Regions from separate parts of the Halomonas sp. IOP_6 genome, predicted to be linked through region 2. Evidence: predicted binding sites of a transcription regulator. Region 2 holds the regulator's gene; the other holds the start of a gene.
The links. The regulator PhoB, encoded in region 2, activates phosphate uptake and scavenging genes when phosphate is short. The targets are predictions, from matches to a motif close to TGTCATANNNNTGTCANA.

Region 1: the regulator PhoB is predicted to act here: its motif matches at 5,417-5,434, upstream of K7H08_RS04425 (CYTH domain-containing protein).

Annotation. Positions count from the first base shown of each region.
Region 1 is NZ_JAIRBO010000002.1:175,640-190,554, reverse strand. Features, by position in the region: gene glnQ (glutamine ABC transporter ATP-binding protein GlnQ) at 1-202, opposite strand, end outside; gene glnP (glutamine ABC transporter permease GlnP) at 199-855, opposite strand; gene glnH (glutamine ABC transporter substrate-binding protein GlnH) at 923-1,660, opposite strand; gene argA (amino-acid N-acetyltransferase) at 1,915-3,228, opposite strand; gene K7H08_RS04435 (inorganic phosphate transporter) at 3,375-4,640, opposite strand; gene K7H08_RS04430 (TIGR00153 family protein) at 4,650-5,330, opposite strand; gene K7H08_RS04425 (CYTH domain-containing protein) at 5,466-6,374, shown strand; gene K7H08_RS04420 (ion transporter) at 6,404-7,321, shown strand; gene K7H08_RS04415 (esterase-like activity of phytase family protein) at 7,397-8,821, opposite strand; gene K7H08_RS04410 (5'-nucleotidase, lipoprotein e(P4) family) at 9,188-9,964, opposite strand; gene K7H08_RS04405 (L-threonylcarbamoyladenylate synthase) at 10,237-10,860, opposite strand; gene K7H08_RS04400 (PHP domain-containing protein) at 10,924-11,871, opposite strand; gene K7H08_RS04395 (YciI family protein) at 12,036-12,335, shown strand; gene mnmC (bifunctional tRNA (5-methylaminomethyl-2-thiouridine)(34)-methyltransferase MnmD/FAD-dependent 5-carboxymethylaminomethyl-2-thiouridine(34) oxidoreductase MnmC) at 12,507-14,519, shown strand; gene K7H08_RS04385 (YheU family protein) at 14,513-14,785, opposite strand; gene ligA (NAD-dependent DNA ligase LigA) at 14,782-14,915, opposite strand, start outside.
Region 2 is NZ_JAIRBO010000004.1:129,987-144,901, reverse strand. Features, by position in the region: gene phoU (phosphate signaling complex protein PhoU) at 1-293, shown strand, start outside; gene cysZ (sulfate transporter CysZ) at 362-1,096, shown strand; gene K7H08_RS09050 (copper chaperone PCu(A)C) at 1,222-1,701, shown strand; gene K7H08_RS09045 (hypothetical protein) at 1,800-2,126, opposite strand; gene K7H08_RS09040 (hypothetical protein) at 2,521-2,823, opposite strand; gene phoR (phosphate regulon sensor histidine kinase PhoR) at 3,105-4,421, opposite strand; gene phoB (phosphate regulon transcriptional regulator PhoB) at 4,424-5,113, opposite strand; gene ubiA (4-hydroxybenzoate octaprenyltransferase) at 5,236-6,126, opposite strand; gene K7H08_RS09020 (chorismate--pyruvate lyase family protein) at 6,161-6,742, opposite strand; gene K7H08_RS09015 (NAD(P)/FAD-dependent oxidoreductase) at 6,830-8,020, shown strand; gene K7H08_RS09010 (HU family DNA-binding protein) at 8,125-8,397, shown strand; gene K7H08_RS09005 (hypothetical protein) at 8,397-8,753, shown strand; gene yccS (YccS family putative transporter) at 8,997-11,228, shown strand; gene recG (ATP-dependent DNA helicase RecG) at 11,244-13,322, opposite strand; gene K7H08_RS08990 (hydrogen peroxide-inducible genes activator) at 13,319-14,254, opposite strand; gene K7H08_RS08985 (SDR family oxidoreductase) at 14,404-14,915, shown strand, end outside.

The sequences.
Region 1 (14,915 bases), on a different contig from region 2:
CGCTCATGCCGTCAACGAGAAGGTCACCCGAAGTGATCATTTCCAGCCCGTTAATACAGCGCAGCAAGGTGGATTTTCCAGAACCGGACGGTCCTATTAGCACGACCACTTCGCCACGATTGATATCCAGGTCAACCTTATCAAGTACCTTAAGCTGGCCAAAGTGCTTGGACACATTCTTGAACTCTATGATGGCGCTCATAAGATCCTCATCCGCTTCTCAATGATACGCAGCAGCAGCGACAACGTGCCGGTCATAATCAGGTAGAACACGGCAACTGCCGTCCATATTTCGACCGCGCGGAAGTTAGCCGCCATGATTTCCTGGCCGGTGCGCGTCAGTTCGCCAACACCGATCACAATAAACAAGGAGGTATCTTTCAGGCTGACAATGCACTGGTTACCCAGCGGCGGAATTAAGCGGCGAAAGGCGAGTGGACCAACGATATAGACCACCACTTTCCAGCGTGGCAAACCAATGGCGCGTCCTGCCTCGGTTAATCCTTTTGAAATTGATAGCACTGCGCCACGTACAATCTCAGCAACGTACGCCCCAGCATTAATGACAATCGCAAGGATTGCTGTCGTCATCGGGTCAATGCGGATATCCACCAGCACCGGCAAGGCGAAGTACAGAAACATCACCTGTACAACAATCGGCGTGCCTCGAATGATTTCGACGTAGATAAACGCCAGTGTATTGAGAATATATCCACCGTAGGCGCGCATCAGGCCAATAACAGCCCCCAGTGCAATACCACCGATCAACCCCGTTACGGTGATATACAGCGTGATTTTTGCGCCATTGAGCAACGCGGGCAAAAATCCTATAACAATCGACCAATCGATATTCATCTAGACTCTCCTGGCAATGCAACGTCAGCGGAGGAAGCCCTCCGCTAGTAAATAAAACTTCAGGAGATTATTTGCTGGGCGCTTCGCCGAACCACTTCGCATAAATTTCGTCGTAGCGGCCATCTTCCCGCATAGCCGCTAATGCTTGGTTAACTGGCTCGACCAGCTCGCTTCCCTTGGGGAACGCAATGCCATACTCGTGCGCCATCATCTGTTCACCCACGGCTTTTACCTGGCCGTCACCAGCGGTGGCAATGTAGTAGAGAACATTGGGCGTATCATGCATCGCGGCATCAACGCGGCCGGTGCGTAACTCCAGGTAGGCATTGTCGATATTGGGGAACTGGCGTAGCTCGGTGTCGGTGAAGTTTTCCCGTGCATAGTCAGCAGCAGAGGTGCCGGTGCGAACGGCCAGCATTTTACCTGCTAAGTCTTCTGCACTTTCGATATCACTATCAATTGGCACCATGATGCGGAAGCCGCTTTCGTAGTAGCCATCCGAAAAATCAATCACCTCAGCACGGTCTTCACGGATAGTAATCCCCGCCAGGGCAACATCTAACTGGCCAGTCTGCAGGCCGGGAATAATGCCATTGAAATCCATTGGCCTTAGTTCGAAATCCAGCTCAAGCTCTTCGGCAATCATTGTCCACATATCGATATCAAAACCGACATATTCACCGTCTTGAGCAAACTCAAAGGGCACAAAGGCAGTATCAGTGGCAACCACTAGCTTGTCTGCGGCGGCAGTCGCTGCAGTGAGAGAAAATGCAGTAGCAGCCATTAACGTGGTTAGTGTTTTCATGGAGAAATCCTCGTGACGTCGATGTTATTGGTTATGTGTGAGTGACGTAGCGTGTAGATAACGGTGTTGTTATTGGTTTGGTTTAGATGGGCTTGGATTGGCTTTGCCGAGTTTATCTACAAGCGCATCTGCAAATATAATTGCACAAATTAATAAAATGACCAAATATTTGCATTTATTTTTTACACGCATGCGAAACCGGGTGTCGCAAAGACACCCGGCTCATCTAGATATTTCTCTTTAAGTAAGCGTTTTTAGGCTAGATTTTTCACCAACACCTTGGATTTTCGGGCGTGGTTGTAGGCTTCGCGTTTTAACGGCGGCAGGTCATCTAGGCTAGCGGGACGGAAGCCGTGTTCGACAAACCAATGGGCCGTGTGGGTAGTTAACACAAACATTTCGGAAAGCCCACGCTGCCGGGCGCGGCGTTCTAATGCTTCCACTAAGCGCTCGCCGCGCTCACCGCCGCGATAGTTACCGTGCACCGCGACACAGGCCATTTCCCCCACCGTGGTGTCTGGAAAAACATGCAATGCTGCACAGCCAATCACCATGCCGTCACGTTCGATGACCATGTAGTCGTCGATTTCGTGCTCTAGTCGTTCCCGCGAACGAGCCACCAACATGCCACGTCGCTCCAGCGGCTCCAGCAGCTCTAGTAGGCCAGCGACGTCATTCAACGTGGCTGGGCGCAGTTGCTCGTAGCGGTGCTGGGTGATCATGGTGCCAACGCCGTCACGGGTGAATAACTCCCCTAGCAGTGCATCATGGTTACGCCAGGAAAGCAGGTGGGTGCGCGCTACCCCTTCCCTGGCGGCGGTGCAGGCGGCGTTCAAGTGGCGTGCCAACTCACTGCCCGGTAACGCCTGTTGCAGGCGCGGCTCGGCCTCTGCCGGGGAAAGCTGGCGCAATAGCGCGCCCTGCTCGTCTTCAAGCCCTTCCGATTCGCCTAATAGAATCAGCTTATCCGCTTTCAGCGCGACGGCAGCATGTTGTGCGACTTCCGAGGCATCTAAATCAAACACTTCACCTGTGCTGGAGAAACCCAGCGGCGGCAGCAGCACTAGCGAGCCTTTTTCCAACAGCCCTTCAATGGCGCTCGAGCGCACTCGGCGTACTTCACCACTGTGATCAAAATCGACGCCTTCGCGCACTCCTAATGGCTTAGCGGTCACCAAGTTGCCGGAAATCACGCTAAGCTCTACACCGTGTAGTGGCGTGCTAGGCAGCCCCAAGGAAAGACGAGCTTCTAGCCATAAGCGCTGGTGCGCGGCCACCTGTTCCACGTGGGTCATCACCGCTCGGTCAGCTACCCAACGGCCATCCACCCGTGTTGGCTCGACACCGGCAGCCGTCAATGCGTCATGCACTTGTGGGCGAATACCAAACACCACAACTAGCCGCACCCCCAGGGTGTGTAGCAGCGCTAAATCCTGAATCAGCTGCTCTCCTCGGCCAGACGCCATGGCTTCGCCCTCAATTAAGATGACAAAGGTTCGTCCCCGGTGCGCGTTAATGTAAGGGGAAGCATTACGAAACCAATCAACAAAAGGGAAGCGTGTGTCCAAGGGCCGCTCTCCGGCAGCAGGTGAATGAAAGTATCAGCGTTTACTTTAACAGAGCATAAAAAACAGCGGCACCTTCTTGTGAAAAAGAAGATGCCGCTGTGCGTTTGGCCAAGCAGTAACGTATTGGGCTGGGTTATCCCTTGCTGTTAACCAAACATGCCTTTGAACATAAAGAAGAACAGAATAGCCAAACCAGCCCCGGCAGGTAGCGTAATCAGCCATGACATGGCGATGGTGCCAATGACACGCAGGTTAAGTGCCGCCATACCCCGAGCAAGCCCTACACCTAATACCGCCCCTACCAGTGTATGGGTGGTTGAAATCGGCAGACCCGTACCGGAAGCTAATACCACCGTGGTCGCTGCTGCCAGCGTGGCGGCAAAACCACGACTGGGAGTGAGTTCAGTAATACCGGTTCCTACGGTGGCAATGACTTTGTGGCCGTAAGTTACTAAGCCCACCACGATGCCACCACCGCCCAGTACCAATACCCACCAGGGCACTAGCGCAGAGCCTTCAATTTGGCCGCCAGTTTGTACCACGCTAATGACCGCCGCAAGCGGACCAACCGCGTTCGCAACGTCGTTAGAGCCGTGAGCAAACGCCATGGCACATGCAGTAAAGATCATTAATACGCCGAAGACGCGCTCAACGTTGGCGTATCCAAAGTGGTCGTTGGCATTTTTCTCGAACTTGATACGACGCTGCATCAACAGGCCAATACCCATGATCACAAGCCCTAACAAAATCGATAGCAGCAGGCTTTGACTAAAGGTCAGGTCCAGCCCAACGTGAGATAGGCCTTTGGTTAGCGTGACCATCGCCACAATAAAACCAACCAAAAATACGTAGCCCGGTACATAGCGTTTGGCAGCAGCAAATGGATTATCATTTTCAAAAATCAGGTGATGCACTGATTTAAACAGCACAAAACCGATAGTACCTGCCAACAGAGGAGAAACGACCCAGCTTGCCGCAATGGTGCCAACAGCGCCCCAATCCACCGTAGAAGCACCCAATCCCGCTACGGCAAAGCCCACAATGGCACCTACAATGGAATGCGTCGTGGAAACCGGCCAACCTTTCATCGATGCTGCCAGTAGCCAAGTACCCGCTGCCAGCAACGCTGCCAGCATACCGTACACCAGTAACTGCGGGTCTTCCTGGAGCAACTCTGGGTCGATAATGCCTTTACGAATGGTGTTGGTCACTTCACCACCCGCCAGCCAAGCACCTAAAAACTCAAAGACAACCGCAATTATAATGGCTTGTTTGATGGTGATCGCTTTTGACCCCACCGAGGTTCCCATCGCATTGGCAACATCATTCGCACCAACGCCCCAAGCCATAAAAAAGCCAAACAAACAGGCCAGAATGATAAAAATTTCACCGTGCTGGGCAATAATCTGCATAGGTATCCCTTAGCGTGCGGTCAAAATCTGTAGGCGGCTGCCCACGCGTTCAGCGCGATCAGAAACTTCACCGACCCACTCAATGATTTTGTAAAGGAAAATCACATCAACAGGAGGAAGTTGGCTTTCAAGCTCAAACAGCTGGCGACGTATCGCGATCTGCTGGCTGTCAGCTTGGTGCTCAAGTGTGTGCAGCTCACGGATCATATTCTGCATAACATCGGAAACATTGCGTCCAAAACCGGACTCAAGCAGCTCTTTCAGCTCTTCAAGCGCTTGGCGAGCCTGGGCCACACACGCCACGCTGGTACGCATATAATCGCGCATGGGATCGGCCAGCTCATCGGGTACGCGCATTTTACGCCCCAGCATAATGCCGGTAATGTCGCGCACCTTGTTGGCGATCTTATCCTGCACGCTGATAAGGTCGAGCAAGTCGGACCGCGAGACGGGAAGAAACATCGTATTGGGCAGGTTAAGCCGAAGCTCTGTTTTCAACGTGTCGGCGTCATGCTCTAAGCGGGTAACGTTTTCACGCAGTACAGCTGCGGTATCCCAATCACCGGCAAGCGATGCCTCGAAGAACGGCAACAGTTGGTCGGCACATTCATTGGCCTTGACGATGTGGGCCAGCAGCGGCTGGAATGGCGAGCGGCCAAACATCGCGGAAAAAGGGTTGGAGGTAACCATATAGCCTTTAGCCTGTTTTCGGGGAGCCTGGAAATGGCGGCGCCAGTATAAAGAGTGCGCTCGCCGCCGTCATGAAAAGTTCACAATGTCATGTAAAATTAATTGAAATGTCACAATACAAAGGTGGCTAATGTCATGAAAAATTCAACATCTACTGCTGATTCTGTTTCAGCGCCTACCGAAATAGAGCTTAAACTCGCCCTTGCGCCAGCTCAACTAAACACGCTGCTGTGCCACGCGGCACTAGCCGAAACACCCCAACGGCAACATTTGTCGAACAACTATTTCGATACCCCTGCGGGCGATATGGCGAATGCACGGATTGCCGTGCGCTTACGCCAAGTTGATGATCGCGTGCTACAAACGGTGAAAACTGCCGGTCATGGTGGTGGCGGCCTCTCTACCCGACAAGAGTGGGAGTGGCAAGTTCCTAGCCCACAGCTTGACCAGCATGGCTTAGCTACCCTACCGCCATTCAAAGGTTCACTAGGCACCGTCATTTCCGCGCTACGCCCTGCGCTGCGCACCGACTTTACCCGGCGCAGCTGGCAAATCAACTGGCAGGGAAGCCGTATAGAGCTAGTGTTGGACGAAGGAGAGATTGTCAGCGGTGGTGCTCAAGCGGCAATTTGCGAGGTCGAGCTGGAACTCAAAGCGGGTGAACCAGAGGCGCTTTGGGCGCTAGCATTAACGCTCGCGGAAAGCGTACCGCTGCGCCCTTCTGATACCAGCAAAGCCGCTCGCGGCAATGCATTAGGCGTGCAGCAGTGGGCACTACCTGAAGCTGACGCACCGGCTGAGTGGCTACACAGAGCCACAGTGGCGCTGGACGCCTACCACGATAGTGGTCTTGCGGAACACTTAACTATCGCACAGCAAGCGTTAGCCACACTGGCGACCCATCCCCAGTTAGATGAAAGCTCCCGCCGCGATGCTCAAACACTGACCACAGCACTGAATAAAAATGGCCATCCAACGTCCGCTTATGGCGCTGCTGCGTTAACCCTGGCGCATCGCTTCGCCTATCAAACCACGCTACGCTAGAAACATTCAGCCCACTTCAGGATGTCGCGATGAGTTTTCAATTAACTCCCGGTGCGGAAGGACTGCGCACACGGCTTTTCCATATTATCTTCGAGTCTGATACGCCGGGAGCCAAAGGGTTTGATATTGCGCTGATTATCGCCATTCTAATCAGCGTGGCGGTCATTTTGCTGGACAGCGTAGATAGTTATTCCGAACGCTACGGGCACATTTTCTACTATGCAGAATGGCTATTTACGCTACTTTTCAGCATTGAACTGGCGGTGCGGATTTACTGTTTAGAGCGCCCAACGATTTACCTCAAAAGCTTCTACGGCATTGTCGATGTGATCGCGATTATCCCAGCTTGGTTAGTACTATTGATGCCTGGTGCGCACGGACTCGTCATCGTAAGGATACTGCGAGTGCTACGCATCTTCCGGATTCTGAGGTTGATGGAGTTTATCGGCGAGGGGCGTTTACTGCTCGATGCGCTTAAACGCAGCCTTCGTCAAATCCTGCTGTTTTTTAGCAGCATCATGATGGTCGTCATACTGTTTGCTGCGCTGATGTACACCATCGAGTCGCCAGAAGCCGGCTTTACCAGTATTCCTATGTCGATGTATTGGGCGATCGTCAGTATGACCACGGTGGGCTACGGCGATATTGTCCCAGCCACGTCGTTAGGCAAAGCGATCACGATGATCCTGATGCTGTTGGGGTATTCGATTATCGCTGTGCCTACCGGGGTATTTTCCGCCCAGGTTATCCGCTCTATTCGTGAAGACCGTTATTCAGAAGAAGCCTGCCCCGGCTGTGGCCATGACCGCCACGAAAAGCGCGCTCGTTACTGCCTGCGCTGTGGCACCTGGCTGGATGAAGACAGCGAAGACCCACGTAAGAAAGAAGCAAACAAAAAAGATAGTCACGAGGGAGACGAAGACACAAACACGCCCCAGGACAGCTAAACAAAATAGCCAAACCTAGGGCGCGCAGCGTTCATTTAGAAGGGAGTTGCGTGGTTAGCTAGGCCGCTACGTTGATCAATCGGTGCTCAGGTCGGCCTCGATAATAAACAGGCGGCCGCCATCCACAGTGTTGGCGTCCAGCATTTTCTGCTCGAGTTGACCCTCAGTGGACCAGGTGGCGAAGTCATCGTCGTTCAGCACCCCCAAGCGTTGGTCATCAATCACCCATAGACCTTCCATTTTATCGTGGGGATAGTTGACTTCCGCCACCATACCCACCACCAGAGACTTGCTCACTGGCTCAATTCCAGCGCTGGCCAGAGCACCCCATCCCTGCTCTAGAACCACTTCTTCCAAGGTTTTGCCTGCCAAGGTTAGACCCAGTTCGGCATCCTGTTTCAGGTCGCCGTTGGCTGAGACCGTTTCAAGATTGGTGCCTGAGGCAAGGTCAATGCGATAAACCTGCTTCTGAGCATCGGGTGTCGCTGCCTCAGTGCCATCAGGACCACCGTTCAGAAAACGGCCATCTCGTTCAAGCACCAAAAACTCAGTGGCGCTCAGGGCAACAAGCTCTGAGTTGGAATTCTGGTTTTGCTCTTGGCGGTAGAGATACTGTCCAGTCTCGCCCGAGCCCAGGTCCACTGTGACGATGCGGGTGATATCCAGGTCTTTCACCGTGCTGCCCGGGTTGTACAGAGTGGACTGCATAATACCTACCAGCGTTTCCTCATCCGGCGTGATAGCCAGCCCTTCCATACCTCGGTTAGCACGCCGGTTGGCAAACTCTGCCGGCAGGTTCATCTCGACCCGGTCGTCGTCGGCAAAGGGGTTGATACGGCCGATTTCACGACCTTCAGCATCGAAGTGGACCATGTGCGGGCCATACTCATCGCTAACCCAGAAGGTGCCGTCCGAGAGTGCCACCAGCCCCTCGCCATCCAGACCATAATCATCCAAGCGGATCGGATTAGTAACTTCATTATAGGGCTGGCTATCGTCCACCAAGATCGGTTGACCATTGGCATGGTAAGGAGTTTCACCCGTTCCGCCGAGTGCCAAACTGTTAGGCAGGCCACTGATCTCGGTTCCATCGGGGCGCTTGAGCAGAATGGTAGTAACCTGTTCGATCACACCGTTCGCTTGAACCTCAAACAAGCCGATACGGGGCGTATAGTCCGGTGTCGGAAATATTTTTCCCTTGCCATAGTCACCAACAAAATTGGCATTGGGGCCGCGGTCAGTCAATGCATAGAAGCGCGTTGAATCCGTGGGATGAGCCGTCATTGCCGACCCAAAGCCACCATTACGGATCTCAAAAGCCTGCTGAGATTTGCCATCTAGTAGATCATCCCGTAATACGCTGTGGGGAAGAAACACACCAGCGGCGGGGAAGTTGTCGAACACGGAGGCATTGGTATCATCAGCGTTAGCGTTATCACCGCAGCCCACCAGCAGAGAGGACGTCAGTAAGGATGCCATAAAAAGCTTATGACGGTTCATTGGTTGGTTTCCTTATTGAATACAGGTTGACGCCCGTTGGCGTCTCAGCCGCCTCCACAGGCACAATTTCCACCGTGACCCAGGGCAAGGCAAGTTAAGAAAAGTCTAGTGGCAGGAATATCCAATGGGGGTGGAGCCGTCACGGTTGTCTTAATGAAACGCGCTCACACCGACAAGGTTCGATTTGTTATGGCATATCGCTATGTTCACGGCCACCAAGATAATTTAGTGACAACCAATGACAGGTGAATGACATGTTAGTGACTAGCGGCACGGGGACAACTTGCGGGGCTAATAAGGAAAACGCCCTGGCTATTAACCAGGGCGTCTCCTATATAGTAACGGCACGATGGAAGTGGTTACATTTTATTCGCTTTCAAACGGAGCTTCCCACGCGTTAAGCTCCGCGTCGCTCCAGCTTCCGTAACTGGCATTGGGGAAAACAATCCAGTCTTGACCAAAACGCTCAGCGTGGTCGTTAACCAGGTCGCGCTGCTCTTCAAGGCTTGCGCCGACAAAATCACCCGAGAAGTCATGCAGCGTATCGCCCAACTGCATCACTAATGTATGACTGTCTTCGACGATAGCGCGGCGCTCGGTCTTCGGTGGGCCAAGTAGCATGACGCGTTCGTCAGATACCTGGGGAAGCTCTAATGCTTCCATAGTGGCCAGCGTGTCCGCTTTATTTTCTTGGTAGCGATCCGACACATAGTAGATCGACACACCTTGCTCATCGGCAAATTCGAGAAAGTCTTTTGCCCCTGGGATCAAACGTGGCTCGCCCTCGCGCTCCCAATGCAACCAAGTATCCCAAGTAGTGAAGTCGTGGCAGGCCTGCATATCGCGCACTAGCAAAGCGCTGTTATCGATGAGCGTCTCATCCACATCGGTAATGATGGCCAAATCGGCACCCTCACCATGCACCTCAATCTGTTTTTCCAAGCGATAGGTCGCCAGTTCAAAGCCTTGGCGCTGTAAAGCAGTTATTTCTGCGGATTGCTGTTGGTAACGAAGCCCCATGGCGTACTCAACTTGATCACAAGCGCTAGCGTCGTCGGCTACTGCGTTCCCTGATAAAGGAAGTAGCGCCAAGCTTGCAAATGCGGTTGCAGTAGCAGCGTTGCGGTATCGAGATATCATCATTAAGCAATCTCCTGTCAGTGATGGTTATTAGGTTAAGAGGGGAATCCCACACCATCCATCATTATTAATTATCAATAGTAAGCATAATCATCATAATTTATTTTTATTGATCATTCAAATAAGAAAGATAGCGCGCTAAATGAATAAGTTGATACGCATATCATGTTTAATGTTTTTTGTGGATTTTGGGTGATGGAGAGACAGGCGGGACGACAGCAACCCCCTCGAGACTTTTCACCAAGGGGGTTACCAATACCAACTAGAGAATGGTGTTAACTCGTAAACGGCGTAATATCGCCGCGGCCTTCCCGCACAATTTTGGGCGGCAGCTCGCGTAGGTCAATCACACTCGTGGGGTCAAGATGGCAGGCACCGCCGTCGATAATGGCATCAAGGTGTGCCCCGAAGCGGTCGCGAATCTCCTCAGGATCGCTCATTGGCAGGGTCTCTCCTACCGGAATTAACGTGACGCTCATCAACGGCTCACCTAACGCATCAAGCAGCGCGTGGGTAATGTGGTGATCAGGCACACGCACGCCAATGGAGCGGCGCTTCGGATGCAGCAACAGGCGCGGCACCTCTGTGGTAGCATCCAAAATAAAGGTGTATGGGCCAGGGGTATGAGCCTTCAGCAGCCGAAACACTGCGTTATCCACTTTCGCGTAAGTGCCAATCTCGGAAAGATCCGAACACATCAGCGTGAAATTGTGTTTATCGTCTAACGAGCGCAGCCATTTGATCTTCTCAATGGCTTTCTTTTCACCTAAGTGACAACCCAGTGCATAGCCCGAGTCCGTCGGATACGCGACCACACCACCTTTGCGGATAATATCTATCGCTTGATCAATCAAGCGTTTCTGCGGGTTTTCGGGGTGAATCTGAAAATATTGACTCATCGCTTGCTCCTGCCCTTGGGCATATCGTTGTCCATTTAGTTTCTAGGTTAGCCGATATGCGGTTTAAGACCCAGGACCTAACATACCACTGGGCGCATCGCGCAAATGAACTAAGCGCGGATGCTGCCAAATCGGCGGCGCAGCAGTGCGCGGTATTAAGCTCATACTGCCGGGGGCGGCGTGGCTGCCAGGAAAATGAAAATCGCTGCCCATGGAGGCGTATAAGTCACGCTCCACTAATTGCCGAGCGAGATCGCGAGTGCTGTCTGGATTCTGCTGACCACTCACCAGCTCAACGCTCTGCCCACCGGCGGCTTGAAAGGTATCCATCAGCAAACCTCGCTTGCGCCGGGTAAGCCCATAGCGCAGCGGGTGCGCCAGCACTGCCACACCACCTGAGGCCACCACCCAGGCTACTGCATCACTGATTTCCGGCCAATGAGCTTTTACATCGCCTTTTTTACCACTGCCTAAATAGCGCTTAAACGCGCCTGCCCAGTCATCAACCACTCCTTCAGCGACCAGCGCGCGGGCAAAGTCAGGCCTGCCTAAGGGGCGGTCGCTGCCTGCCTGGGCGCGTGCCTTTTCGAGCGCATCAGGTAAGCCCATTTTTTCCAACCGCTCGGCGATCACTTCAGCACGTTTGATCCGTGCTTCGCGCTGCAGTGCAAGCCCTTCGACCAGAGGCCCTTGCAAGCCGCCGGGCATAAGCGCCACTACATGGATATTAATTCCCTGCCAGCGCGTGGATAACTCACAGCCAGGCACCAGGCAAAGCCCAGCTTGCTGAGCCGCGATGCCCGCTTCTTCAATACCTTCCATGGTGTCGTGGTCTGTCAGCGACATGTGGGTAAGACCACGTGCAGCGCACAGTTTTACCAACTCGGTAGGGGTCAGCGCGCCATCTGACGCGGTAGAGTGCATGTGTAAATCCACCGTATAACGCTGGTCGGCATCAAACACGCGGGGCAGATGGTTTACAGGAAGATAGTTCGCAGGAAGTAGGGGCATAAGCATGACGCCGTGTGGCGAGTTTGTCAGAATAGGGTGGTGTGAATAAAACAGGCACCCTGTTTTCCCTTAACGGTATACAGGCGCTCACCATGGTGCGCGCTTACAGGGGCGCGGTCAATTCAGTACGGAACAACCGCCCTAGCATTCAAGGAGTTATCCCCATGCTTTACGCTATTATCAGTGAAGATGTATCCAACAGCTTGGAGCGCCGTCTAGCGGCACGCCCGGATCACCTTGGTCGCCTGGAAAAGCTGCGTGATGAAGGCCGTTTGGTTCTGGCTGGCCCCCACCCCGCTATTGATACCGATAACCCAGGCGATGCAGGCTTTAGCGGCAGCTTAGTCGTTGCCGAATTTGACAGCCTTGAGGACGCGCAAGCCTGGGCTGACGCCGACCCGTACATCATTGCTGGTGTCTATGCCAAGGTAATTGTTAAGCCATTTAAAAAAGTAATGCCTTGACCGATAGAGGCGAGTGTGAAGAGTCCGCCTTCTTTTTCACAGAGCCTGTGGAAAACTCTGTGAAAACTCGGCGGACGCTTTCCCCAAAGCTAGAGCTGATGCCCTTATCAACAAGTTGATCAATTTTTAACCTATCTTTAACACAAACTTCATCAGTACGGGGATACCCGCGTGACTCAACGCTCTACTGCCCTGCCCCCGCTCGCGGCGTTAACGGCTCCTTTACTCACTTGGAACGAGGCATCCCCCCATTCAGAGGCCTTCGACGATGTGTATTTTTCCAGGGAAGATGGCCGGGCTGAAACCGAGCACGTTTTTCTGGGGGCGAATCACCTTCCTAAGCGCTTTGCGGACTGGAGACACAGCCGCGCTTTTGTGATTGGCGAAACAGGCTTTGGCACCGGGCTTAATATGCTGTGCGCGTGGGACTGTTTTGAACAACACGCACCGAGTACTGCACGTCTTCATCTGTTATCCACCGAGAAATTTCCGCTTGACCGAGTATCTCTTGAGCGCGCGCTAAGCGCCTGGCCTTCATTAGCACACTATGCACAAGTGCTATGCGCCCAATGGCCTGAAGCCGTCAGCGGCATTCACCGCCTTCATCTCAACGAGCGAGTGACTCTCGATCTGCACTTTGGCGACACCACCGAACGACTGAACCTACTCGACGGTCAAGTCGATGCATGGTTCCTAGATGGCTTTGCTCCTGCTAAAAACCCCGAAATGTGGCAGCCTGAGCTGTTCGAAGCCATGGCAGCACGCTCTCGCCCTGGGGCAACATTTGCCACGTTTACCTGTGCCGGCGTCGTTAAACGAGGGTTAAAAGCAGCAGGGTTTAACTGGCAGAAGGTGCCTGGGTTTGGGCGCAAGCGGGAAATGTTAGCGGGCTATATCGACGCACCGCCCAAAGACAATCGCCGCCAGTCAACACCATGGTTCACGCCGCCTGCGGCAAGGCCAGCTAACCATGTGGCCGTCATTGGAGCAGGCATGGCCGGTTGCAGCGTGGCCGCAGCGTTAGCCAAGCGTGGGGTTCAGGTAACGGTCATTGAACGCGATACCCCTGGTGCCGGTGGCTCCGGTAATCGTCAGGGAGCGCTGTATGTAAAATTAGCTGCGGAAACGAACAACCAGAGCCGGTTCTATTTATCAGGCCTTCTCTACAGCCAGCGCTGGCTTAGCCAGCGGGCTTCAGCAACACCACGGGAAGCGCCGCTGTGGCAACCATGTGGCGTGGTACAACTGGCGTTAAGCGACAAGGAGGCCGTTCGCCAACAGCGCTTTATGGCACGCCACCCGCTGCCAGAAGCGGTGGTGTCCGCTCAAACCGAGACGCTTGGCGAGCTGGTGGGTGTTCCGATCACAGCGAGTCACGGACTGTTTTATCCCCAGGCAGGCTGGGTGCACCCCAAATTACTCTGCGAACAGCTACTACAGCACGCGAATATCACCTTGCACCAGGGGGAAGTAACAACCCTTCAGCCCGACGGTAAAGCTTGGCAGATCGTGTTGGCCAACGGAGAAACGCTGACCGCTGATCACGTTGTGGTAGCCAATGCGTCTCTGGCTAACCGCTTTGAACAAACTGCAGCGCTACCGCTACAGCAGGTTCGCGGCCAGGTGAGTGAAATGAAGCTGCCCGAGGGAGTTCAAGGCCCGCAACGTGTGGTATGCGCTGGTGGCTATGTGTCGCCGCCAGTGGAGGGCGTACTGACGTTTGGAGCCAGCTTTGTGCCTAATAACGCCACGAACGACGTTACAACAGCAGACCATCAGCGCAATATTGATGAACTACGCCAAACACTGCCTGAATGGGTCGCCACCCTTGAAACGGCGGGCGTAACGCTAAGCCCCGACACGCTAGCAGGTCGTGCTGCGGTAAGGGCAGCCAGCCCTGACAAAAGCCCCTACGCGGGGCCTGTGCCCAATGCCGACGCATGGCAGCAGGATTACGCGGTGCTGCAAAAAGATGCTTCGAACGTGCCAGATACCCTAGGAGAGCACCATTCAGGGCTGTGGATATCTAGCGCGCACGGCTCTAGGGGCCTTTCCAGCGCTCCGCTCTGCGCCGAAATCATTGCCTCGCGAATGTGTGATGAGCCGATGCCGCTAGAGCTATCGTTAGTGGATCACTTGCACCCTGGGCGACGGATTATCAGTGCGCTAGTACGCGCTCAGTAATCGCCCTCTTCCTCATCATCGGCAAGATCTCGCCCAAAGGAGCGCCATTGGGCGAGAGTCATCACCTCGGTCATTTCTAACTCAAGATCGTGGGCAATAATCAGCTCGTGACGTTCAAGCTGCTGTTTAAGCTCGGCTACCCAGCCGCTCATACCTGCGCCAGTATCGGTTGTATCGTATCCTTGGCGTGTCACAAATGCTTCAAGCAAAGCATCCAGCGTTTCCGGCGGCAGCATGCGTGCTGGCACTTCGATAAAACGGCTCATTCACTCTGCTCCCAGGCAGCTAGACGCTCGATAAAGGTGGCTTCATCGATCACTTCAACGCCCAGTTGCTCTGCTTTGGTTAATTTACTGCCTGCGGCCTCGCCTGCCACAAGGCAGGTGGTTTTCTTGG
Region 2 (14,915 bases):
CACTTACCGCTTTTGCTCGTTTTGATACCGATCTTGCAATGCAAGTTGTGCGCGAAGATGAGTTCGTTGACGACGAGTATGGTAGCGCCATGCGCTCGCTGATGACCTTTATGATGGAAGATTCACGTTCGATTAGCTCCGTACTTAGCATTATGTGGGTGCTACGTGCCTTAGAACGCGTGGGTGATCATGCCAACAACCTGGCGGAGTACGTTGTCTACTTGGTCAAAGGGTTAGATATTCGCCATAGCGATCCCGACGCGATCGACCCGCAGGTACTTAAAAAATCTTGACCTAGCACGCGATTCCTCCTGCAATACGCCCAGATATCCCCTCTGGGCGTTTTTTCTAAGGAGCAAACATGTTGGATGCGATGACAGCGCTGAGCCGAGGCACTCGCTTGGTATACCAGAAAGGTCTGCGGCGCTATATTTTCCTACCCATCGTGGTCAATATAATCGTTTATGCCAGCATGCTCAGTTTCGTGGTCAACCGCTTTTCTGGTTGGCTAGACAGTGCTATGACAATGGTACCAAGCTGGCTTGAGTGGCTCTCATGGCTAATCTGGCCACTGTTTTTTATCAGCCTGCTGCTGGTGATCTTTTTTACCTTCACCCTGGTCACCCACTTAATCGCCGCACCTTTCTATGGTTTTTTAGCAGCGAAGGTAGAACGTCAAGCGACAGGGCGTGAACCCCTGGATGACCGTGGGCTCGCTAAAACCGCTGTCGATGCCTTGGGTCGCGAGCTAGTCAAACTCGGCTATATCCTGCCACGCATGGTCATACTGTTTATTATTAGCTGGATACCCGGCCTAAACCTGATAGCCCCTGTTTTGTGGATCCTTTTTTCCGCGTGGATCATGGCAATCACTTATTTAGATTATCCTATGGATAACAATAAGATAACGTTTCGCGATATGCGGACACGACTATCGCAACGGTGGTGGCCAAGTCTCACCTACGGCGGGTTGATTATGCTAGTGACCTGGATCCCTCTCGCCAACCTGTTCTTAATTCCCGGTGCAGTGGCAGGCGCCGTATTAATGTGGGACGACCACTACCGCGGCACGCGCGACATTACGCCTCATCGCTGATGGCTTAATCGCTATAACGCTGACACAACCTATTTGTTACCTTAAGGTTGTTTGGCTGCACTATTATTCTCAAGATTAAGCATAAGCCTTGTTAAGAAGATAAGGCCCCTAAAAGGAATACGACCATGCTGACCCGCGCACTCTGGTTGACGGCTCTCCTCACTGGCTCAATCTCTCTCGCGTCGGCTCACGACGTTCAAACCGACCAGTTAAGGATCGCTCATCCTTTTGCCACGCCAACCCCCCCAGGTGTGGCAAATGGTGCCGCTTATCTGGATATTACGGCTCATACAGAGTCCGTCACACTGGTCAGCGCGCAGACACCTGTGAGCGAAAGTGTTGAGCTACATGATATGCAGATGGAAGGCGATATGATGAAAATGCGCCACGTCAGTGCTATCGAAATCGCTAAAGACGAAACGCTGACAATGCGCCCGGGTGGCGGTTATCACTTAATGCTAATGGGATTACACCAGCCACTGGAAGAAGGTGACCGGTTTCCAATCACACTCGAATTTGCCCAGCAAGACGATATTGAAATAGAAGTTTGGGTTCAAAGCGCCCAAGAAGGAAGCAACGCGGCTGATCGCCATCATCAGCATTAACGGGATCAATCGATAATCGTCTTAACCATAAAAACCCCGTCAAAGCGGGGTTTTTACTAAAAAACTTATTTGTCACTCACTTTTAACCACAGCCTTCTTTACCAGCGTGTACTGCTACCCTCTTCACGGTTGAGTTCTTCAGCGTGATATCCTGCTCTATCTTTAGCTTTAGAGTCATCATCGGTTGTGCTGGAACGGCTTGAGGGAGTGTATATCAGAGTATTGTCATTGTCGTTAATCAGATCCTTAGCTGAATAGGTCGCAGGGCCCGATGTGTTACGAGATTGAGGCTGAATAATTTCTTGGTTATCAGCACGCTCTTGGTTCAACTCAATGGAAGATTGCGCAAATGCCATTGGGCTTGCGATAAGGCCCAGCGAGAGGCCCAAAACTGAAGTATTTTTAACAAATGATTTCAACAACATAAATAAAAGCTCCTTACTACATGGAGCAACCGACAATGTAATGATACAAGGTACCCTTTTTTGCCAGTCGCTGAACGTGTCATCTGAATAATTGCATTTCTAATACCAAGAAACAGTGGGCAATGTAACAATGATTATACTATACACAAAAAATTAGACCCCACCGAAGTGGGGTCTTGAGCACTCTTAGTATCGCGATACGTAACGCTAGCTTCCTATCCGTTTGAGGGGCTCCAACCTTGGAATTAACCCTAACTAGCGTGTTGACCGTCGAAAGATTCAATCCTTGAATCTAGGAGCATCCATGCGATTTGACATCCTTGCCTCTGAATAGCTCATCCATAAGCGTAAGAGTTATAATACCTTTTGAAAAGATATGTAACCAAAGTTAATGTTACATGCCGCTATTTTCTTCAGGCAACTCATCTGTGCTGTCATAGCCGGACTCTGAATCGTCCTGGCTCGTTGAACTAGGATTCATGTCGCTGGCGTTATCACCTTCGTCATGGGTCAAATCTTGGCTGTCATAATCACTTGAATCTGTTGTGCTTCCAGGCTGAGAATCGACAGGCTGTTCATCTGGGGAAATATTGTTTGCTGGATCCGCTGGCTCTTGAGCAAATACCGCAGGGCTAGCAACCAGACCAAACGCTACACTTAAAATACCAGCTTTCTTGAGTAATTCCTTGGACATCATATTCCATCTCCTCGATCGCTGTTCAATACTGCTAAATGGTAAGAAAGACTGCCTTTCGGCTTACCAGTTCCTGTGGTTTTCTCTCTTATTTAAGACACTGCAGATGCCATGCCAAAAAGCAAAAAATAATAAAAAAACGTTAATAAACATTAATTTATATATTTTAAGAAATAAATAAGACGTTTAGAATCTTTCAACTTAGGCAGGAAAAGTGGCTACAAATGGCACATGAGCATTATTTGACCATACTTACATGACACCGTGACACACTTATACAACATCTAGACAGCATTGCGCGGTATGGACTCGTCTTCGACAACGCGTGATGGCGGAAAAACACAGCGAAAGAGAGCCCCTTCGCCAGGGTGGGATTCAATTTGTAGCAGTGCATCATGTCTCAGCAGCACATGTTTCACAATCGCTAGACCAAGGCCCGTTCCACCGGTAGCCGTACTGCGACCTTTATCAACACGATAAAAACGCTCGGTTAAACGCGGAATGTGGACAGGATCTATTCCTTCGCCGTCGTCGTCGACTTCAATACAAGCACTGCCATTCGGCATGGTTTTCCAGCGAAGTGTTATCTGACTACCCTCTGGCGTATACCGCACAGCGTTAAACACTAGGTTTGAAATCGCACTATGCAGTTCTTGCTCGCTGCCAATGAGCCGCGCATCACTTTCAAGCACGACTTGGACATTGTGCTGTTGATTAGAGAGCGCTAGCGCATCGCGGCGAATACTGTCGAGCATCGGCCCTAACACCAGCGCATGATGATCCTCGCCACCTTGGTCAATTTCTAACCGAGAGAGCAGTAGCAGATCATTTACTAAGTTTTGCATACGCTTCGTCTGCTCTTCCATTTGAGCAATACCTCGGCCCAAACGTGGTGGAAGTTGCTCTTTCAAGTCGCCGTAAGTTTCTAAATAACCCGTCAGTACTGTTAGCGGCGTGCGCAGCTCATGGGAAACATTGGCGACAAAATCACGACGCATCTGCTCTAGGCGATGCAAACGGGTAATGTCTCGCGCCATTACCAAGCGTTCATCATCACCATAGAGTGTAATTTGATATTGCAGGATACGCCGTTCATCGATGGGCGACGTTAAGGTCAGCGGCTCACCGTATTTACGCGCATTAAAGTAGCTGATAAATCGAGGATCACGAAGCAGGTTGGTAATATGCTGGCCACGGTCGTGGGCCGTTTGTAAGCCCAGCATTTCGGTCGCAGCACTGTTCCACCATTCTAAGTCACCATGTCGATCTAGCATAACGACACTGTCACGCATCGCTTCGGATGATTCCTGGATACGTGCAAGGGTGGCACGTAAGCGATTCTGGGTAATCCGTTGGCTCTTTTGGTAGCGATACAAGCGATCAAAAAGTTCGCCCCACATACCGCTTGCAGCAGGGGGTTCATCATGAGGGTGGAGCGTTAACCACTTAAAGAGTGCACGCAGTTGGCGCAGTTGATAAACCAAGCAAACGGCAAGGCCTGCAGCAACCCCAAGCCCTGGCATACCTAGCAACCATCCGAGACAAGCCCCCAGGGCAGCTAACCATGCAATCCGCCATAGTTCTCGGCTCCACAGGCGCACCGTTACACCCGCGCGGAAAAACGGTACCCAGTGCCTCTCACCGTTTGAATGAGACTCTGGTGAGCTTCCCCTAAGGCCTTACGTAGACGTCGGATGTGAACATCTACCGTCCGCTCTTCAACGTATACGTTACCACCCCACACTTGATCGAGCAGTTGGCTACGTGTATAGGCGCGCTCTTGGTGCGTCATGAAAAACTGCAGCAGGCGGTACTCCGTCGGCCCCATTTCTAACGCCTTACCGTAAGCACTCACACGATGGCTCACTGGGTCTAATAGCAAGCCATTAATTTCAATAGGATCTTCGACACCACGGGGGGTAGTACGTCGCAATACTGCTTTTAAGCGAGCCACCAGTTCGCGGGGAGAGAAAGGCTTGGTGATATAGTCATCCGCCCCGGCCTCAAGTCCTTGAATCTTGTTATCTTCTTCGCCTTTAGCGGTCAGCATAATGATAGGCACTTCGGCAGTGGCTTCTTCACGCTTTAAGCGCCTTGCAAGCTCAATACCACTGGTGCCCGGCATCATCCAATCCAGCAAAAGCAGATCTGGCTGGTGGTCAACCATCATCGCGTGGGCATCCTGGGCGTTATCCGCTTCAAGCACGCGATAGTCAGCCATTTCCAGCGCCACTGCGATCATCTCGCGAATAGGCGCCTCATCATCGACAATCAAAACGGTCTTGGCGGTCATTCCAGGGCCTCACGGTGTTCAATGAAAACTAATTTAAAAAAATAGTTCAAAAAAACAGTTCAAAGACATGTCAGTGACGATAACACCATGACTTGATGACAATTCTATGACATAGAGGATATTTAGCCAGTTATTGGCCACCAACTTAGTGCAATACCTGCAAAAATTAACAAGCCTGACCAATGATTATTAAGAAATGCCTGGAAGCAGCGGTCGCGCTCACGGCCAGCAATTAATCGTTGTTGGTGGACAAACGTGGCAGCCATAGCGGCTAGCCCAAGCCAGAAAAAGCCACCTAAACCAACACGCCATCCTACCCAGGCAAGTAGTCCAAGTGCCGCCACTTGCAGCACACCAATTATCAGACGATCAGCGCTACCAAACAGCACCGCGGTAGATTTGATACCAATTTTTAGGTCATCGTCGCGGTCAACCATGGCGTATTGAGTATCGTAGGCAACGGTCCACAGCACATTAGCACTAAACAATAGCCATGCTTCAAACGGTACATGACCCAATACCGCACCGAATGCCATGGGGATCGCCCAAGAGAATGCAGCCCCCAGCACCACCTGAGGTAAATGGGTGTAGCGCTTCATAAACGGATAAATGAACGCTAATACAACACCACCTATCGACAACAGCACCGTAAACCAATTGGTCAATAGCACTAAAATGAAAGCAGTGGCTACCAGCGCTATAAACAGCAACTGCGCCTCGGCTTCACTGATACGACCAGTGGCTAGAGGACGATGTTTAGTGCGCTTTACATGGCCATCGAAATGACGATCAGCATAATCATTAACCACGCAGCCCGCAGCGCGCATAACATAAACGCCAGCAATAAAGATCAGCAGAACATTCCGTCCAGGCACGCCCTCTGCCGCTATCCACAAAGCCCACAAGGTGGGCCACATCAATAGCCAAGTACCAATCGGGCGATCCAACCGCATTAAATGTAAAAAATCAGCCACTCGAGCCCACCCCGTTGGCCTCAACAGAGAACGGTCCATGCTTACCTCTCAAAAAGAAAACGCTGGCGATAGCCTAGCGCGAAGACAGGGCAAGATCATCTGCCATGGTTGATAAAAAGTATTCCTGCACTAACAGCGACAGCCCACTGTGCTGAAACACTGAGCGCCGACCCCATACGCTATCTAAAAGCGACGCAGAGTGTTCCGCGACAAAGCGTGGCTGATGGCGAGTGGCGTAGAGTGGCCCGCGCACCAAGTCAGGTTGTTGAAACAGCCAGCTGCCTAGTGAACGCTCGCCAAGCCCTTCTAACCCCTTACCTTGTAATTGACTAAGTGGCGCTACCGAGCGTGCTACTACCCAGGGCTTATCACCTACACACAACGCTACTTCCCTCAGCCATGCATAGCGGCGCGGTTCAATTCCCAGCGCTAGCGCTTCGTCCCGCAGAGGTAAGCCAATCGTTTGACGTAACAATTGCACCCGAAACGCGTTTGTGCCGCCTGCGATGGTTAACCGCGTCGTTAAGGAGTCCGTCGATGCCACCCACTGCCACCACGAAGCGCTCATTGCAGGGCGAGCCGCAGCAACAGGGAGCCAGTGAGGAAATAGTCGATGAGGAAATAGGGAAGCTTGCCGAACAGTAGGGGCGATCACCAAAGTCTCCAAGGCGGTCAATACACAGAAAGCTAGTGTAACATGGTGACCTCACAGGCTTTTGTTCTGCCGACTTTTGGTGACTGCATGCCCTCACACGAGATATCGCTATATTCCCATTCGACACTGATTATTATTGGCACCGGTATGGCGGGGATTGGCCTTGCGCGCGCCCTACGCCGACAGGGTGATACACGTGCCATTACCCTTATTAGTGCCGATAGTGGCGATGATTACAGTAAACCGCTGCTTTCTACAGGCTTTGCGAAACGCTTAACGCCAGACCAACTCGCCCAACGTGACGCCAGCAGCGTCGCAGAAGAACTGGACGCTGAGTTAATTACCCACACCCAGGTCGCACATCTGCATGTGGATAACCAACGCGTAGAACTCAGTAATGGCCAACAGCTCCACTACGACGATCTGGTGTTAGCCACTGGAGCGGCTCCCCATAGGCCGTTCAGCGTGCCCGAAAGTGTCGCCAAACGATGCTTCACCATTAACGACTTAGACGAGTATCGCCGCTTTTATGCCGCATTAGGAGCAACGCCTACTAAACGTGTCGCAGTTGTCGGTGCTGGGCTGGTGGGCTGCGAGTTCGCCAATGATCTCCATGCTGGCGGCCACCAAGTCACTCTCATTGCGCCAGAAAGTACACCGCTGCAACGTCTGCTCCCCGAACCGCTCGGCCAGGCACTGGCTGATGCTTTCCAAGAGGCAGGCATCCAACTTTCCTTAGGACATAACCTGACAACACTGGCACTTAACGTAGATGACGCGCTATCACTTCGTCTTGATAATGGCGACCTTTATGCTGCCGACATCGCGTTACTCGCCACTGGCTTAGTTCCGCGCACTCAACTTGCCGAAGCAGCCGGGCTGGCGGTTAGCCCTCGCGGTATTGTGGTTGACCGCCAGTTACGCACCTCTCGACCGAACATATTTGCGTTGGGCGATGTGGCTTGCGTTGAGGGAGTTAACGCTATGTACGTGCAGCCCCTGCAGGCGAGCGTAAAAGCGCTGGCGTCAACCCTCGCCGGAAAACCAACCAGCGTCAGCTTTGGGGCGTGGCCCGTCATTGTGAAAACGCCATTACTACCCGTGGTTGCCTACCCACCGGTAACCACACCAGCACGGTGGAGAATTGAGGGAGAAGGCGGTGAAATGACAGCGATTGCTGAAAATAAAGACGGTCGTTTGATTGGATTTGCGTTGACAGGCAGCTGCGTGAGAAGGAAAGTGGAGCTTTCCAGAGTAGCACCTGCGCTGCTAGGCTGATTTTCGCCGCCTTAGCGACTAGGCTAAAAAAGTTAACCAGCTGGGCAGTGCTTCTAACAACACAGATGAACTTACGCTTGATTTTCACATAGGGAGATACCTTTATGCGCAAACCTGAACTCGCCGCCGCAATTGCTGAAAGCGCTGATCTATCCAAAGACAAAGCTGGCCAAGTCCTGAACGTTATCTTGGACGAAATCACTAACAGCGTTGCCAAAGGCGAAGATGTCGCTCTGATTGGCTTTGGAACGTTTACCGTGCGCCAGCGTGCCGCACGTACTGGTAAAAACCCGCAAACTGGCGCGCCTTTACAGATTCCCGCCAGTAAAAACGTTGCGTTCAAGCCGGGCAAAGCGCTTAAGGACGCCGTTTCCTAATGAAACTCAAGCTGACGCTGTGGCTACTGAGCTTACTGCTTAAAAGAGCCCTGCGACGCAAGCCGCGCTTTCGCGAGCAACTTGAGCGAATGCGCGGTCTGGACTGGGGCGTTGCCACGGAAGACCTTAGTATTGCCCGGTATTATCGAATGACCTCGAAAGGCATTGATACCGGCAAAGGACTACCCGTTGACCTAGACCTTGAGCTTCGTTTTCGCGATCAGGATGCCGCGTTGAAAATCCTTAAAAAGCCGACGCAACAGGCATTTCTAGATGGCATGGTAGCCGGTGAAGTCCGCCTAGTGGGCGACTCCGCCGATATGAACAAGCTTCAAAAGCTACTGAAAAATATGTAATAACTAACCCGCCACCTCAAGGTGGCGGGTTCCTTCCTAAGATTTCTCTTATTGCCCCTGCTATCTTTCAGACTAGGCTCTCACTGACCAGCCCCTCGCTGCCAAGCATCACGCTTGCTCGGTTACGTTTTGTATAGCCATTGAGCACAGCCGTTGAAAACAGCGGGTAAAGACAAGCACACACTCTTCCCTCTATACTAAGCATTAAACTAAAGTCTAAAAAAGCGACCCATTAGAGACTCTATGCCTATTTCATTGCCCCTGCGGCGTCTATGGACCCTGGACAAGTTCGCCTACAGCCTGCGCGTGTTTATCGCGTTCAGCGGGGCGCTGCTGTTTAGCGGTTTGGCAGGAGACATCGCGCTGGTGATTCCGCTGTTCTTAGGCATTATTGCGAGCGCTCTTTCTGAAACTGATGACAGCTGGCAGGGGCGCTTACAGGCGCTGGTGGTGACACTTGCTTGCTTTGCATCGGCGTCGTTTGTCGTGCAGTGGCTTTTCCCCTGGCCGTGGCTGTTTGCAGTTGGGCTGGCGGTTTCTACCTTCACCTTAATTATGCTGGGTGCCATTGGTCAGCGGTACGCGACCATTGCGTCAGGCACGTTAATCCTGTCGATCTACTCAATGATCAACATTGAACAGCACGGTGGCGTGGATGAAGACGTGGCTTCCAGGCAGTTGCTGCTGCTTGCAGGAGCCGCGTGGTATGGGGTTATCTCAATCCTATGGTGCGCCCTTTTTTCGCGCCAGCCAGTTAAACAAAGTATGGCGCGGGTATATAAAGCGCTAGGTGAGTTTTTAATCTTGAAGTCTGCGCTGTTTGAGCCTGTTCGTGGGGTCGATCTAGAGGCGCGCCGCGTGGCGCTAGCCAGGCAAAACGGCAAGGTAGTCGATGCACTCAACCAAGCAAAAGAAATGATTTTCCGCCGCTTAGAAGGGCAACGTGGCAGCCGTAAGCTAAATCGCTATCTACAGATTTACTTTATCGCCCAGGATATACACGAGCGGGCAAGCTCTACCCACTACCCCTATAGCGCGCTCACCGAAGCGTTTTTTCACCATGACGTTCTGTTTCGTTGCCAGCGACTCTTAGACCAGCAAGGCCGCGCCTGCCGCCAGCTAGCCAAATCGCTGTTGCTTAACCGTCCCTTTGGTCATGAACAGAGTGAGCAGGCGCTGGCCGATCTACGCGCTTCTATCGACAACTTAAGCGAGCACGGTAAGCCGGAATGGCGTCCGCTTATGCACCCGCTCAATGCACTTGCCGATAACTTGTCTATCCTGGAAGCTCAGATTGCCAGTGCTAACAACCCAGATACCGACGATGATCGTCGTGATAGTTCGCTTTACGACCGCTCCCCCTCTAGCGTGCTAGAAGCGTGGAGACGCGTTCAGCTAAATTTGACGCTGGGTTCGCCCACGTTTCGCCATGCGGTGCGCTTATCCACCGCGCTGTTAGTAGGCTATGGGCTGCTCCAGTGGCTTGACCCTGAACAGGGGTTTTGGATTTTACTCACCACGCTGTTCGTCTGCCGTCCGAACTTTGCCACCACGCGTCGTTTTCTTTCACAGCGCATCTTCGGCACGGTGCTTGGCCTCATTGCAGGTTGGGCATCCATTAGTTTGTTCCCCCAAGCCAGCATACAAAGCATGATTGCGGTGGCTGCGGGCGTTTGTTTTTTTGCCAACCGCGAGCGTCACTACGTTATCGCCACCGCCTCAATCACACTGCTGGTACTGTGCAGCTTTAACCAGGTCGGCGACGGTTTTAATCTGATCTTACCTAGGCTATTGGATACCTTGGTGGGTTCGTTGATTGCCGGGCTAGCGGTATTTTTTATTCTGCCTGACTGGCAAGGGCGTCGGCTGTACCGGGAGGCCGCAAAAGTCCTCACCAACCACCGCCGTTATTTAGATGAAATCGTTCACCAGTATGAAGAGGGAAAGCAGGACGATTTGGCTTACCGGTTAGCCCGCCGCAATGCCCACAATGCCGATGCAGCGCTCTCAACACTGCTAACCAATATGCTCCACGAGCCAGGGCACTATCGCAAACAGGACGCCGACAGCGGCCTACGCTTTCTAGTGCTGTCTAACACGCTGCTAAGCCACTTATCTGCCCTTGGCGCTCACCGCCATCAGTTGGCTGAAGATGAGGACGACGCCGCCTTAGTGCCCCTTGCCAAGCGCATCAGCGAGCTGCTGGAGCAACTGGCAGAACAACTCAACAAGCGCCAGCCCGTGACGCCCTTGGCTGATCAAGTCAACGACCTACTCGCGCAGCTAGAGCAGAATGCCTCAGATTCCTTCGATAAGAAGGGCTCAGAGGGAGACGAAAACGCCATTGCCCTTTACCGTCCCATCCAAAGCCAGCTACGCCTGATTGCCGCACAGCTAGGGCCCCTTGGTGAAGCCGCCAACCGCTTAACGGAGACACCAGTAGAGAATCATCAAGAAGCGAGCACCGCAGCTTAAGCGTTGTATCACTCCCTACACCTGCCCGTAGCGCCCGGCGGCTTCGCCTAGCCAGCGCCGCACTAATACGGCGGTGACCTCAGTGTTGCCTTGAAGCGCCTGGGCCAGGGCAGTGACGCGCTCTAGCTGGTCGGCGTCACGCTCAAGATCAGCAATTTTCATCTGAGCAAGACCGGTTTGGCGAGTGCCGAGCACTTCCCCGGGACCACGAATTTCCAAGTCCTTTTCGGCAATACGGAAACCGTCGGTCGTTTCACGCATTACTCCCAGGCGCTCCCGAGAGCTTTTCGAAAGCGGCGGGTGGTAAAGCAGCACACAGAAGCTTTCCGTGCTGCCGCGCCCTACTCGACCGCGCAGCTGGTGCAGTTGAGAAAGCCCCAGGCGTTCCGGGTTTTCGATAATCATCAGGCTGGCATTGGGGACATCTACGCCCACTTCAATAACGGTGGTGGCCACCAGCAGGTCGAGCTCGCCCGTTTTGAAGGCCTCCATCACCTCAACTTTTTCACTGGCCTTCATGCGCCCATGAATCAGACCAATAGCGAGTTCAGGCAGCGCCTGGGTTAGTTCATCGCGAGTGACTTCGGCGGCCTGACACTGCAGCACCTCAGACTCTTCAATCAGCGTACACACCCAATAGGCCTGACGCCCATCACTGCAGGCGTTGCGAATGCGTTCGACCACTTCAGGCCGCCGCTCATCAGACACCACTACGGTTTTAACCGGCGTACGCCCCGGCGGCAACTCATCAATTACCGATACATCCAAATCCGCGTAAGCACTCATGGCCAGCGTGCGGGGAATTGGTGTCGCGGTCATGATTAGTTGGTGGGGTGTTAGCCCGCCCGCTTCGCCTTTCTCGCGCAGTGCCAAGCGTTGATGCACGCCAAAGCGATGCTGTTCATCAATAATTGCCAACCCTAAACACTGAAAGTGTACGTCGCTCTGAAACAGCGCGTGGGTGCCCACCACCATACGGGCACGACCATCGGCAATAGCGGCTTTGGCATCTAACCGCGCTTTACCTTTGAGCTTACCTGCCAACCAAGCCACTTCGATGCCCAGCGGTTCAAACCAGGCTTTAAACGCTCGATAGTGCTGTTCAGCAAGAATTTCCGTGGGGGCCATCATCGCCGCCTGGCAATTGCCTGCCAGCGCTGAAAGCGCCGCCATCGCTGCAACGACCGTCTTCCCCGAGCCGACGTCGCCCTGCACGAGCCGCAGCATCGGGGCGGGCCGCGCAAGGTCTAGGGTAATTTCTTCCAGCACGCGGCGCTGCGCACCGGTAAGGGCAAACGGTAGCTGGGCTAAAAAGCGGGTTTGCAGGCTGCGGCCCGAGGGCAGCGATGGCGCACCATCCGCCTGAATACGTAACCGCACTTCACGCAGGCTGAGTTGGTGAGCCAGTAGCTCTTCCAGTGCCAGCCTACGTGTGGCGGGATGATGGCCGTGGGCAAGCTGCTCAATGTCCACATCCGGTGGCGGTTGATGTAGCAGTTGCAGGCTAGCGTGTAACCCAGGCAGGTTGAACCGCTGGCGCAGGGCATCTGGAATAACGTCCGGAAGTAACTCAGGGGAGCGCTGCAGTAGCGCAAGCGCTTGCTGGGTAAGTGCGCGCAAACGCGCCTGATGCAACCCTTCAGTGGTCGGGTAAATCGGCGTGAAATACTCCTCAACCGGTGTATCGTTACCGCCGCTTAGCCGGTACTCAGGATGGTAAATTTCCAGCCCTGTTGCCCCCGCGCGCGCCTCCCCAAATGCACGCACCGTAACACCGGGGCGCATCTGTTGCTGCTGGGCAGGCGAAAAATGAAAAAAACGCAGGCTTAAAATACCGCTTCCATCGCGCACTCTGACTAACAAACTACGCCGACGTCCCTTAACAACATCGCACGCGGTGACTTCCCCTTCTATCACCGCCTCACTCCCTGCGCGCAGCAGGCCAATGGGCGTTAGCCGTGTACGGTCCTGGTAGCGCAACGGCAGGTGAAATAGCAGGTCGCTTACGCAGTCTATTCCCAATCGCGCCAACTTTAGCGCGAGCGCCTCACCAACCCCTTTCAGCGACGAAACCGGTGCAGAAAGGTCACTCATGAGGACGGACTAGCACTAGCAGTGTGTACAGGTTGCTGACATTGGCTAATCGCCTTAGCTAACGCATCTATTGCTTTTGGGCGAGGAAAGCTTGCCCGCCACGCAATGGCAACGGTGCGCGAAGGCGCGGGCTCAACAAAGGGCCGGCTCACTAGCATGGCATTTTCATACTGATCTGTGCCCAGCGCCGACTGTGGCAGTACCGTAATGCCTAATTTAGATGCCACCATATGGCGAATGGTTTCCAATGAACCACCCTCAGCAATCAACGTATTATTGGGGCTGTTAAGCTTTTGGGTAATCGCCGGACAGGCTTCTAAAATTTGATCACGGAAGCAGTGACCTTCCCCCAGCAGCAGCAAGCGCTCTTCTAACAAATCTTCTTTGTGAATCGCGTCACGACTTACCCAGCGATGGCTGGCTGGCATCAACACCTCAAAATGCTCATCGTAAATCGGCTTGGTAACTACGTCGGTCTCTGTGAAAGGCAGCGCCACAATAATGACATCCAGCTCGCCACTGCGTAACTTTGCCCGCAGAGAGCCGGTCATGCCTTCTTCAATATACAACGGCATTTGCGGTGCGGCGCTAGCCAGTGCTGGCACTAGATGGGGAAATAAGTAGGGGCCAATCGTATAAATTGCGCCTATGCGCAGCGGGTTAGCCAACTGGTCTTTGCCAGCATTCGCCATTTCGTAGATAAGTCGGCTCTGCTCCAGTACGCGCTGGGCTTGAGCAACGATCTTCTCACCCAACGGGGTGACCTGCACGGTTGATTTGGAACGTTCAAACAACGGTGTATCAAGCTCGTCTTCGAGCTTTTTCACCGCCACCGAGAGCGTTGGCTGCGAAACATGGCAGCGTTCGGCGGCACGACCAAAGTGACGTTCTTGGGCAAGGGTTACGATGTAGCGTAGTTCTGTTAAAGTCATAGTGGTGCCAGTGGCATCCTCTCGTTGCAGCTCGTTACAGGTCATCGTGATAGCGAGATGGAAAAGGACAAACAAACCCTATTGAAGATGGCACATCTCATAGGGACTTTGTATCTGATAGGGAATATTAATCAAGAGGAGTGACCAAGGTGAAGCTAACGGTACTGATTATTGGCTGCGGAGATATCGGCATAACGCTCGGGCGCGAGCTACTCAGCGAAGGCCATCATGTTATCGGCGTGCGCCGTCATGTCGAGGCATTAAAAGACACGGGCATTGAGCCGTTGGCGCTTGATCTTAACGATCTTGAAGGCGCTGGTGCTGACGCCCTGCCTCGTGCTGACTACGTTATTTATACTGTCAGCGCTGACCGTTTCGAAGAAAGTGCCTACCAAAGCGCCTATCCGGATGGCCTCAACCGTGTGCTTGGCGTGCTTGAGCAGCATAAAACGCCACCAAAGCGCATCTTTTTTGTGTCGTCGACCAGTGTTTATGGCCAGCAGGAAGGCGAGGTCGTTAGCGAAGACAGCCCAACCGGATCAACCAGCTTTTCTGGCAAGCTGATGTGCGATGCTGAACAAGCGCTGATTAACCATCAGATTCCCGGCACGGTAGTGCGCTTTTCGGGTATTTACGGCCCTGGGCGTGATCGTTTGATTCA